3 regions of the Streptomyces sp. NPDC091287 genome follow, and region 3 is predicted to be linked to each of the others. Evidence: predicted binding sites of a transcription regulator. Region 3 holds the regulator's gene; each other region holds the start of a gene.
What was found. The regulator HrcA, encoded in region 3, represses chaperone genes, less so after heat shock. The targets are predictions, from matches to a motif close to TTNGCACTCNGNNNNNCNGAGTGCNAA.

Region 1: a site for HrcA is predicted at 1,604-1,630, ahead of groL (chaperonin GroEL). Genes of this name have one in related genera too.
Region 2: a site for HrcA is predicted at 1,601-1,627, ahead of groES (co-chaperone GroES). Genes of this name have one in related genera too.

The regions. Positions count from the first base shown of each region.
Region 1 is NZ_JBIVUV010000022.1:67,997-71,254, forward strand. It holds gene groL (chaperonin GroEL) at 1-1,441, opposite strand, end outside; gene ACIQRW_RS31870 (cold-shock protein) at 1,786-1,992, opposite strand; gene ACIQRW_RS31875 (MoaD/ThiS family protein) at 2,435-2,713, opposite strand; gene thrC (threonine synthase) at 2,742-3,258, opposite strand, start outside.
Region 2 is NZ_JBIVUV010000005.1:435,893-439,150, reverse strand. It holds gene groL (chaperonin GroEL) at 1-1,037, opposite strand, end outside; gene groES (co-chaperone GroES) at 1,136-1,444, opposite strand; gene ACIQRW_RS11030 (polysaccharide deacetylase family protein) at 1,726-2,649, opposite strand; gene ACIQRW_RS11025 (methyltransferase domain-containing protein) at 2,785-3,258, shown strand, end outside.
Region 3 is NZ_JBIVUV010000010.1:68,489-71,746, forward strand. It holds gene dnaJ (molecular chaperone DnaJ) at 1-1,117, opposite strand, end outside; gene hrcA (heat-inducible transcriptional repressor HrcA) at 1,118-2,134, opposite strand; gene ACIQRW_RS18600 (MBL fold metallo-hydrolase) at 2,299-3,042, shown strand; gene ACIQRW_RS18605 (DUF3097 domain-containing protein) at 3,162-3,258, shown strand, end outside.

The sequences.
Region 1 (3,258 bases), on a different contig from region 3:
CACCGGTCGCGGCGTTGAGGCCGTGACCGATCGGCAGGTTGCGGACCTTCTCCACCACGACGCCACCCTCAAGACCACCGTTGACGGCGATCTGCTTGAGCGGGGCCTCCAGCGCGAGCTTCACGGCGTTGGCGCCGGTCGCCTCGTCGCCCGTGAGGTCGAGCTTCTCGAAGACGGCCGAGGCCTGGAGCAGAGCCACGCCACCACCGGCGACGATGCCCTCCTCGACGGCGGCCTTGGCGTTGCGCACCGCGTCCTCGATGCGGTGCTTGCGCTCCTTGAGCTCCACCTCGGTGGCGGCGCCGGCCTTGATGACGGCCACGCCGCCGGCCAGCTTCGCCAGACGCTCCTGCAGCTTCTCGCGGTCGTAGTCCGAGTCGGAGTTCTCGATCTCGGCACGGATCTGCTTGACGCGACCCTGAACCTGGTCGCTGTCACCGGCGCCGTCGACGATCGTCGTCTCGTCCTTGGTGATGACGACCTTGCGGGCACGGCCGAGCAGGTCCAGGCCGGCGTTCTCCAGCTTGAGACCGACCTCCTCGGAGATCACGGTGCCACCGGTGAGGATGGCGATGTCCGCGAGCATGGCCTTGCGGCGGTCGCCGAAGCCCGGAGCCTTGACGGCGACGGACTTGAACGTGCCCTTGATCTTGTTGACGACCAGGGTGGAGAGCGCCTCGCCCTCGACGTCCTCGGCGATGATCAGCAGGGGCTTGCCCGACTGCATGACCTTCTCCAGCAGCGGGATCAGGTCCTTGACGCTGGCGATCTTCGAGTTGACGATCAGGATGTACGGGTCGTCGAGCGACGCCTCCATACGCTCCATGTCGGTCGCGAAGTACGCCGAGATGTAGCCCTTGTCGAAGCGCATACCCTCGGTGAGCTCGAGCTCCAGACCGAAGGTCTGGGACTCCTCGACGGTGATGACGCCTTCCTTGCCGACCTTGTCCATCGCCTCGGCGATCTTGGCGCCGATCTCGGTGTCGGCGGCGGAGATGGAGGCGGTCGAAGCGATCTGCTCCTTGGTCTCCACGTCCTTGGCCTGCTCCAGCAGAGCGGCGGAGACGGCCTCGACGGCCTTCTCGATGCCCCGCTTGAGGGCCATCGGGTTGGCGCCTGCGGCGACGTTGCGCAGACCCTCGCGGACGAGAGCCTGAGCCAGAACGGTGGCGGTGGTCGTACCGTCGCCGGCGACGTCGTCCGTCTTCTTGGCGACCTCCTTGACCAGCTCCGCACCGATCTTCTCGTACGGGTCCTCGAGCTCGATCTCCTTGGCGATGGAAACACCATCGTTGGTGATCGTGGGCGCGCCCCACTTCTTCTCGAGGACGACGTTACGGCCCTTGGGGCCGAGGGTGACCTTGACGGCGTCGGCGAGCTGGTTCATCCCGCGCTCGAGACCGCGCCGTGCCTCCTCGTCGAACGCGATGATCTTGGCCATGTGAAGTGGTCCTCCCGGACAGGGGTGGATTCTCCGGACCGAGAGGCGCCCGCGACGGACGGCCTGCCTGCGTGGTGGTTCCTTGCCCCATCGCGCCTGCGGGCCTCACCGGCCCGGTCCAAGTTTCTGTCACTCTCACCTGGAGAGTGCTAACGCCAATGATTAGCACTCGACCCCTGCGAGTGCAAGCGTCCCCCTCCGGATGTGGACAGCGGCGCCCACCGGACGGGGCCGGCGGCGCGCCTTCCCTGCGAGGTCACCGGGGCGCACGTAGGGCCCGGTCCCCTGATCCGGGGGCCGGGCCCTGCGTGCGTGAGTAGTGTCGTCGGACGACCGCGCCGAGCTCAGCCGACGGCGAGCTTGACCATGTCGGCCTGGGGCCCCTTCTGGCCCTGCGAGATCTCGAATTCAACTCGCTGACCCTCTTCGAGGGTGCGGTACCCGTCCATCTGGATCGCGCTGTAGTGGACGAAAACATCCGCACCACCGTCGACCGCGATGAAGCCGTACCCCTTCTCCGCGTTGAACCACTTGACGGTGCCCTGAGCCATGCCTAACTCCCCTATTACTGGCCCTTGCACGGGACCGCACTTCGCGGGCCCGGGTCGGAACTCACCCTCCGACAGGAGAGGGTGTGCGGCGCCGCAGCGCGTCGACCGCGGCCGAATGTATCCGCCCAACTGCCCTCTGCAACAGGTCAATCGGACGAGAATTCTGGGCACAGAAGAACACGCGAATATGCGGGTTTGCTGAGATTTACGGGCAAGTCGGGCCACGCAAAGGGCACTTATGCCACAAGAGGTTCACGTACTTTGGCTGCTTCTTATCGGAGCCGGGCGCATTCTCATATGCGGGCGGCACGGGCAGCGGACGGGGCTTCCCCAACTGTACCGTGCTCAACCATACAGAATTGCCCCCTCCGCTTCTCTCGCGGAGGGGGCAACTGTGGTCACACAGGGGTGCGATGGGCCGCCGTGGAGCGGCCCGGGCGGTTCAGCAGCCGCCGGCGACCGCGGGGATGATCGAGACGCCGGCGCCGTCGGGCGTGGCCGCGTCCAGGCCGCCCTCGAAGCGCACGTCGTCGTCGTTGACGTACACGTTCACGAAGCGGCGCAGCTTGCCCTGGTCGTCCAGGACGCGGGCCGCGATGCCCGGGTGGTCCTTCTCCAGGGACTCGATGACCTCGGAGAGCTTGGCGCCCTCCGCCGGGACCTCGGCCTGGCCGCCCGTGTACGTACGGAGGATGGTGGGGATGCGGACCTTGACGCTCATGGTGGGTGCCTTCCTGAGTCTCTGGTGATCAGCCGGCGGCGAGGCCCGCGGCGCGGAACGCGTCCAGGCTCGGCTTGATGGTGGCCGTTGCCTGCGAGGTCGCGGAGACCGCGTCCAGCGTCTTGAGCCCGTCGCCGGTGTTCAGGACGACGGTGGTGAGCGTCGGGTCGATCACGCCCGCCTCGATCAGCTTCTTCGTCACGCCGAGCGTCACGCCGCCCGCCGTCTCGCCGAAGATGCCCTCGGTGCGCGCCAGCAGCTTGATCGCGTCGACGACCTGCTCGTCGGTCACGTCCTCCACCGCGCCACCGGTGCGGCGGGCGATGTCCAGGACGTACGGGCCGTCCGCCGGGTTGCCGATGGCCAGCGACTTGGCGATGGTGTTCGGCTTCTGCGGGCGCACCACGTCGTGGCCCGCCTTGAAGGCGGCGGAGACCGGGGAGCAGCCCTCGGCCTGGGCGCCGAAGATCTTGTACGGCCTGTCCTCGACGAGGCCGAGCTTGATCAGCTCCTGGAACCCCTTGTCGATCTTCGTGAGCTGGGAG
Region 2 (3,258 bases), on a different contig from region 3:
ACGCGGCCCTTGACGTCCTCGGAGTTGCCCCCGCCGTCGACGATGGTCGTGTCGTCCTTGGAGACGGTGACGCGGCGGGCGGTGCCCAGCACGTCGAGACCGGCGCCGTCGAGCTTGAGGCCGACCTCCTCGGCGATGACGGTCGCACCGGTGAGGGTGGCGATGTCACCGAGCATGGCCTTGCGGCGGTCGCCGAAGCCCGGGGCCTTCACCGCGACGGCGTTGAAGGTGCCACGGATCTTGTTGACGACGAGGGTGGAGAGCGCCTCGCCCTCGACGTCCTCGGCGATGATCAGGAGCGGCTTGGACGCGCCGGCCTGGATGACCTTCTCCAGGAGCGGGAGCAGCTCCTGGATGGAGCCGATCTTGCCCTGGTGGATCAGGATGTACGGGTCGTCGAGGACGGCCTCCATACGCTCCTGGTCGGACACCATGTACGGGGACAGGTAGCCCTTGTCGAAGGCCATGCCCTCGGTGAACTCCAGGTCCAGACCGAAGGTGTTGGACTCCTCGACGGTGATGACACCGTCCTTGCCGACCTTGTCCATCGCGTCCGCGATGAGCTCGCCGACCTGGGTGTCCTGCGCGGAGAGCGCGGCCACGGCGGCGATGTCGGACTTGTCGTCGATCGGGCGGGCGGTCGCGAGGAGCTCCTCGGACACGGCCTTGACCGCGGCGTCGATGCCCTTCTTCAGGGCGGCCGGGGAGGCGCCGGCGGCGACGTTGCGCAGGCCCTCGCGGACGAGCGCCTGGGCCAGCACGGTCGCGGTGGTGGTGCCGTCACCCGCTACGTCGTTGGTCTTGGTCGCCACCTCCTTGACGAGCTGGGCGCCGAGGTTCTCGTACGGGTCGTCGAGCTCGACCTCACGCGCGATGGTGACACCGTCGTTGGTGATGGTGGGAGCGCCGAACTTCTTGTCGATGACGACGTTGCGGCCCTTGGGGCCGATCGTCACCTTGACCGTGTCGGCAAGCTTGTTGACGCCGCGCTCAAGGGCGCGACGGGCGTCCTCGTCGAACTTCAGAATCTTCGCCATGGGCTGTGTTCCCTCTCAAAATGAACTGCGCCCCTCGCCGCCCGGCTAGTTATTTCGCAGGGGGCCAGGGGCGCAGAACACAAGCAAACGTGGGTGAATTACTTCTCGACGATCGCGAGAACGTCGCGGGCCGAGAGGACGAGGTACTCCTCGCCGTTGTACTTCACCTCGGTGCCGCCGTACTTGCTGTACAGGACGACGTCGCCGGTCTTGACGTCGAGCGGAAGCCGCTCGCCGTTCTCGAAGCGGCCCGGGCCCACAGCGAGGACGACGCCCTCCTGGGGCTTCTCCTTCGCGGTGTCCGGAATGACCAGGCCGGAAGCCGTGGTCTGCTCGGCGTCGAGCGGCTGGACCACAATGCGGTCCTCGAGCGGCTTGATCGCAACCTTGGAGCTGGTGGTCGACACGATCCGGTCTCCCCCTTCGGAGATCTCACGGGGTTTAACAGTCTGTGGGCGGCGACCTGACCGGCCCGTCGTCGCGGGTGCCGGACCTGCCCTGTCGCGCAGAGTGCTGCTGGCACTCTCCAGGGGGGAGTGCCAGCACCGAGACTATGACCGCGATTAGCACTCGGTCAAGCGGAGTGCCAATTCACCACCCTCGCGCCGTCTCGATCGGGGCTCTGTCGGGTCACCGTCCGGACAACGTGGGGGCGGAGCCGTGCGTTCCGCGCGGCGGGGCAGACCGGTCAGACGTAGTCCTCCAGCTTCGCCACCGCGTATCCCTTGTCGGTGACGGTCTTCATGACCCGGCGGATCATGTCGGGCATCGAGCCCTTCCAGTCCTCCTTGCCCCGGAAGTGGGTGAGGACGATGTCGCCGGGGTGCAGGTCCCGGTCCCACTCGCGCCATTCCATGTGGTCGGGGAAGGCCTCGGAGGACCACAGGGGCACGGCGGTGATCCCGCAGGACTTGGCGACGACGAGGGTGTCGCGGTTGTAGTTGCCGTAGGGCGGGCGGAAGAGGGTGGGCCGCTTCCCGTAGTGCTTGAGGATCTTCTCCTGCTGGCCGCAGATCTCCCGCTCCTGCTCACCGGCGGAGAGGCCGGGCAGATAGCGGTGGTTGAGCGTGTGGTTGCTGATCGTCACGCCGCGCTTCTGCATCTTCTTGAAGTAGCCGTAGTCGTCGTTGGTGACGTAGTCACTGAGGAACGCGCTGTACGGGATGGACAGTTCGGTCATCATCCGCAGCAGCTCGGGGTCCTTCTCCGCCCCGTCGTCCATCGTCAGGAAGACGATCTTCTCCTTGGTCGGAACGGTGGTGAAGACGGGCGGCAGCCCGGCGTCGTCCCGGACCTCGAAGCCCTCGCGGGTGGTGATGCGCGGCTTCACCTTCGGCGGCTCGGGGGCCGCGAGCGGGGTCTTGGCCAGTCCCCACTTCTTCGCGGCGACGGCCCGCGCCGCCTGCTTCTTCCTGAGCGCCTCGGCGTAGGTGTCCATGGCACGGGCGGGTCCGGCCTTCGGAGCGGCCTCGCCCGGCTGGCCGGCGGCGGGCTTCGCGGGTCCGCCGGGAGCTGCCGTGCCACCGCCGCCCGTCTCCGCCGCGCACCCGGAGGCGACGGCGGCGGCCAGCAGGGCCGCCAGCACGACGGTGCCCGACCTGTGCCACTTCATGGCTGATTTTTCGTTTTGTCGTACTAGCTGCATGGCGCCGCATCCTGCCAGCCGTCGGCCCGCCTCCCGCCCCGACACCGCGAGCGGACCGGCGCCGTCCCCCGGCCGGCCCACAGCGCCGGCGCAGCGGCCACAATGGACCGGGTGAACGCAACGACCCCCTCCGCCCCGGACGACGACCCCGCCCGCGCCGCCTTCGCGGCGCTGCGCACCCCCGAGGGCGAGCAGCTGCTGGCCGAGCTGCGCGACCACGACCCCGCCGACGAGCTGGCCGCCGCGACCCGGCTGCGCCGCACGCACGCGGCGGAGCTGGTCTCGGCGGCCCTGGGCCAGGCCCGGCTGCGGCAGCGGGCGGTGGCCAAGTTCGGGGCCGAGGACGCCTACCGGATGTACTTCACGCCCAACGGGGTCGAGCAGGCCACCCGCACCTCGGTCGCCGCCCACCGCGCCGCCCGGTTCGCCGGGCTCGGCGTGCGGAGCGTGGCCGACCTGTGCTGCGGCATCGGCGGCGACGCCCTCGCCCTGGCCCGCGCCGGGATCTCCGTCCTGGCCGTGGACCGCGACCCGTTGACCGCCGAAGTGGCCCGCGCCAACGCGGAGGCGCTCGGC
Region 3 (3,258 bases):
GCCGGGAGAAGAGCCCTTGCTGACCTGGCTGAAACTGGCCAAGGGGCCGCTCCTCGCCGCGCAGCTTGGACAGCTCCCGCAGCAGCCGCTCCTGTTCCGCGTCGAGCTTGGACGGGGTCATCACCTCGACGTGCACGATCAGGTCGCCCCGGCCGCCACCGCGCAGATGCGTGATGCCACGCCCGTGCAGGGGCACGGACTGGCCGGACTGGGTGCCGGGCCTGATGTCGATGTCCTCCAGGCCGTCCAGGGTCTCCAGCGGACACTTGGTGCCGAGGGCCGCGGCCGTCATGGGGACGGTGACCGTGCAGTGCAGATCGTCGCCGCGCCGCTGGAACACGGCGTGCGGCAGCTCGTGGATCTCCACGTACAGATCGCCGGGCGGGCCGCCGCCGGGGCCGACCTCGCCCTCGCCGGCCAACTGGATACGGGTGCCGTTGTCGACGCCCGCGGGGATCTTCACGGTCAGGGTGCGCCGCGAGCGGATGCGGCCGTCGCCGGCGCACTCCGGGCACGGGGTGGGCACGACCGTGCCGAAACCCTGGCACTGCGGGCAGGGCCGCGAGGTCATGACCTGGCCCAGGAAGGACCGGGTGACCTGCGAGACCTCGCCGCGGCCGCGACACATGTCACAGGTCTGGGCGGACGTGCCGGGGGCCGCGCCCTCGCCGCTGCAGGTGGTGCAGACGACGGCCGTGTCGACCTGGATGTCCTTGGTGGTGCCGAAGGCCGCCTCGTTGAGGTCGATCTCCAGCCGGATCATGGCGTCCTGGCCCCGGCGGGTCCGCGAACGGGGCCCGCGTTGCGCGGCGTTGCCGAAGAACGCGTCCATGATGTCGGAGAAGTTGCCGAAGCCGCCGGCTCCGAAACCGCCCGCGCCGCCACCGCCGCCGCCACTGGCGGAGAGGGGGTCGCCACCGAGGTCGTAGACCTGCTTCTTCTGCGGGTCCGAGAGCACCTCGTAAGCGGCGTTGATCTCCTTGAACCGCTCCTGGGTCTTCGGGTCCGGGTTGACATCCGGGTGCAGCTCGCGGGCGAGCCGACGGAATGCCTTCTTGATCTCGTCCTGAGATGCGTCGCGGCGCACGCCGAGTACGGCGTAGTAGTCCGTGGCCACTTACGACTCCGCCAGGATCTGTCCGACGTAACGTGCCACTGCGCGTACCGCTCCCATCGTTCCGGGGTAGTCCATGCGGGTCGGTCCGACCACGCCGAGTTTGGCGACTGCCTCGTCGCCCGAACCGTAGCCGACCGCGACGACGGATGTGGAGTTGAGCCCCTCGTGGGCGTTCTCGTGCCCGATCCGTACGGTCATGCCGGAGTCCGTGGCCTCACCGAGCAGCTTCAGCAGGACGACCTGTTCCTCCAGTGCTTCCAGCACCGGCCGGATCATCACCGGGAAGTCGTGTCCGAAGCGGGTGAGGTTGGAGGTGCCGCCGATCATCAGCCGCTCCTCCGTCTCCTCGACCAGTGTTTCGAGGAGGGTGGAAAGGACCGTGGAAACCGTCCCGCGGTCCTCGCTGTCGAAGGATTCCGGCAGCTCCTGCACCAGCTGCGGGACATCCGCGAAGCGGCGTCCGACGACCCGGCTGTTGAGCCGGGCCCGCAGATCCGCGAGCGATGCCTCGCCGAACGGCGCAGGGCAGTCGATCATACGCTGTTCGACCCGGCCGGTGTCCGTGATCAGGACGAGCATCAGCCGGGCGGGGGCGAGCGCCAGCAGTTCCACGTGCCGCACCGTCGAGCGGGTCAGCGAGGGGTACTGCACGACGGCGACCTGCCGGGTCAGCTGCGCGAGCAGCCGCACCGTCCGGCCGACCACGTCGTCGAGGTCGACCGCGCCGTCGAGGAAGTTCTGGATGGCCCGGCGCTCGGGCGAGGACAGCGGCTTGACGCCCGCGAGCTTGTCGACGAAGAGGCGGTACCCCTTGTCGGTCGGGATGCGTCCCGCGCTCGTGTGCGGCTGGGCGATGAAGCCCTCGTCCTCCAGCACCGCCATGTCGTTGCGGACGGTGGCCGGGGAGACCCCCAGCCGGTGCCGCTCGGTCAGCGCCTTGGAGCCGACGGGCTCCTCGGTGCCGACATAGTCCTGGACGATGGCGCGCAGCACTTCGAGTCTGCGTTCGCTGAGCATCGCGCACACCTCCAGCTGTGTCTCTCGGTGTCTGTCTGGCACTCGGTGCGTTCGAGTGCCAGCAATCCCCGCGGTCAGTGTACGGGGGTGGGGTGGGGCGGGGGCAAGGGCGACCGGCCACGCCTCCACGAGACCGCGCAGGTCGTTGCCGCTAGCGTCGTCGTATGGATGTCGCTTGGGAAGACTTCGGCTGGGAGCGGTTGGGCAACGGTATCGGCAGGCGGCGCCTCCCCGGGTGGGACGCCACCGCCGCGCTGGTCGCCGGGGCGGACGGCGCATTGCTGTACGACACCGGCGCCACGCTGCGCGAGGGCGTCGAGCTGCGGCGGCAGGCTGAGGCGCTGCTCGGGCGGAGGGTGACGCATATCGCACTGAGCCATCCGCACTTCGATCATGTGCTGGGCACCGCCGCGTTCGCCGGGGCCCAGGTGTACGGGGCGGTGGGCGTCGCGGCGCTGCTGCGCGGCGGGGCGGAGGGCCTGTGCGCCTCGGCGGTGCGCCACGGGGTGCCGGAGGGCGAGGCGGCCCGGTCGGCGGACACGCTGGTGGTCCCGCACCACGAGGTGTGCGGCGACTGGACGATCGACCTGGGCGGCGGCCGTCAGGTGCTGCTGGCGAACGTGGGCCCCGGGCACAGCGGCCATGACCTCGCGGCGCTGGTGCCGGGCACGGACGGCGGGCCTCCGGTGGTGTTCTGCGGTGATCTGGTCGAGGAGTCGGGCGAGCCGCAGGCGGGCCGGGACGCGATCACCTCGCGGTGGCCGGCCGCGCTGGACCGGCTGCTGGCGCTGGGCGGTGAGGGCGCGCTGTACGTGCCGGGGCACGGGGCGGTGGTGGACGCGGCGTTCGTGCGGGCGCAGCGGGCGTCGCTGGCGGAGCGGTTCGAGGTGGACCTCGCCGAGGGGTGACCAGCGGGACGCCCCGCTGGCCACATAGGAACGTTCCGGTGTGGTCACCGAGGGGCGTCCCGCCGGTCATGGCCGGGTCTCCGACGCCTGTCGGCGGTTCGGGCGAATATCGTCGTGCCATGCGCAGCTACCAGCCGGACCTGACCCCGCCGTGGAAGCGGTCCGCCCCCGTGCCCGAGGTGCCCGCCGAGCCCGATCTGGTCGTGGAGGAGGTCT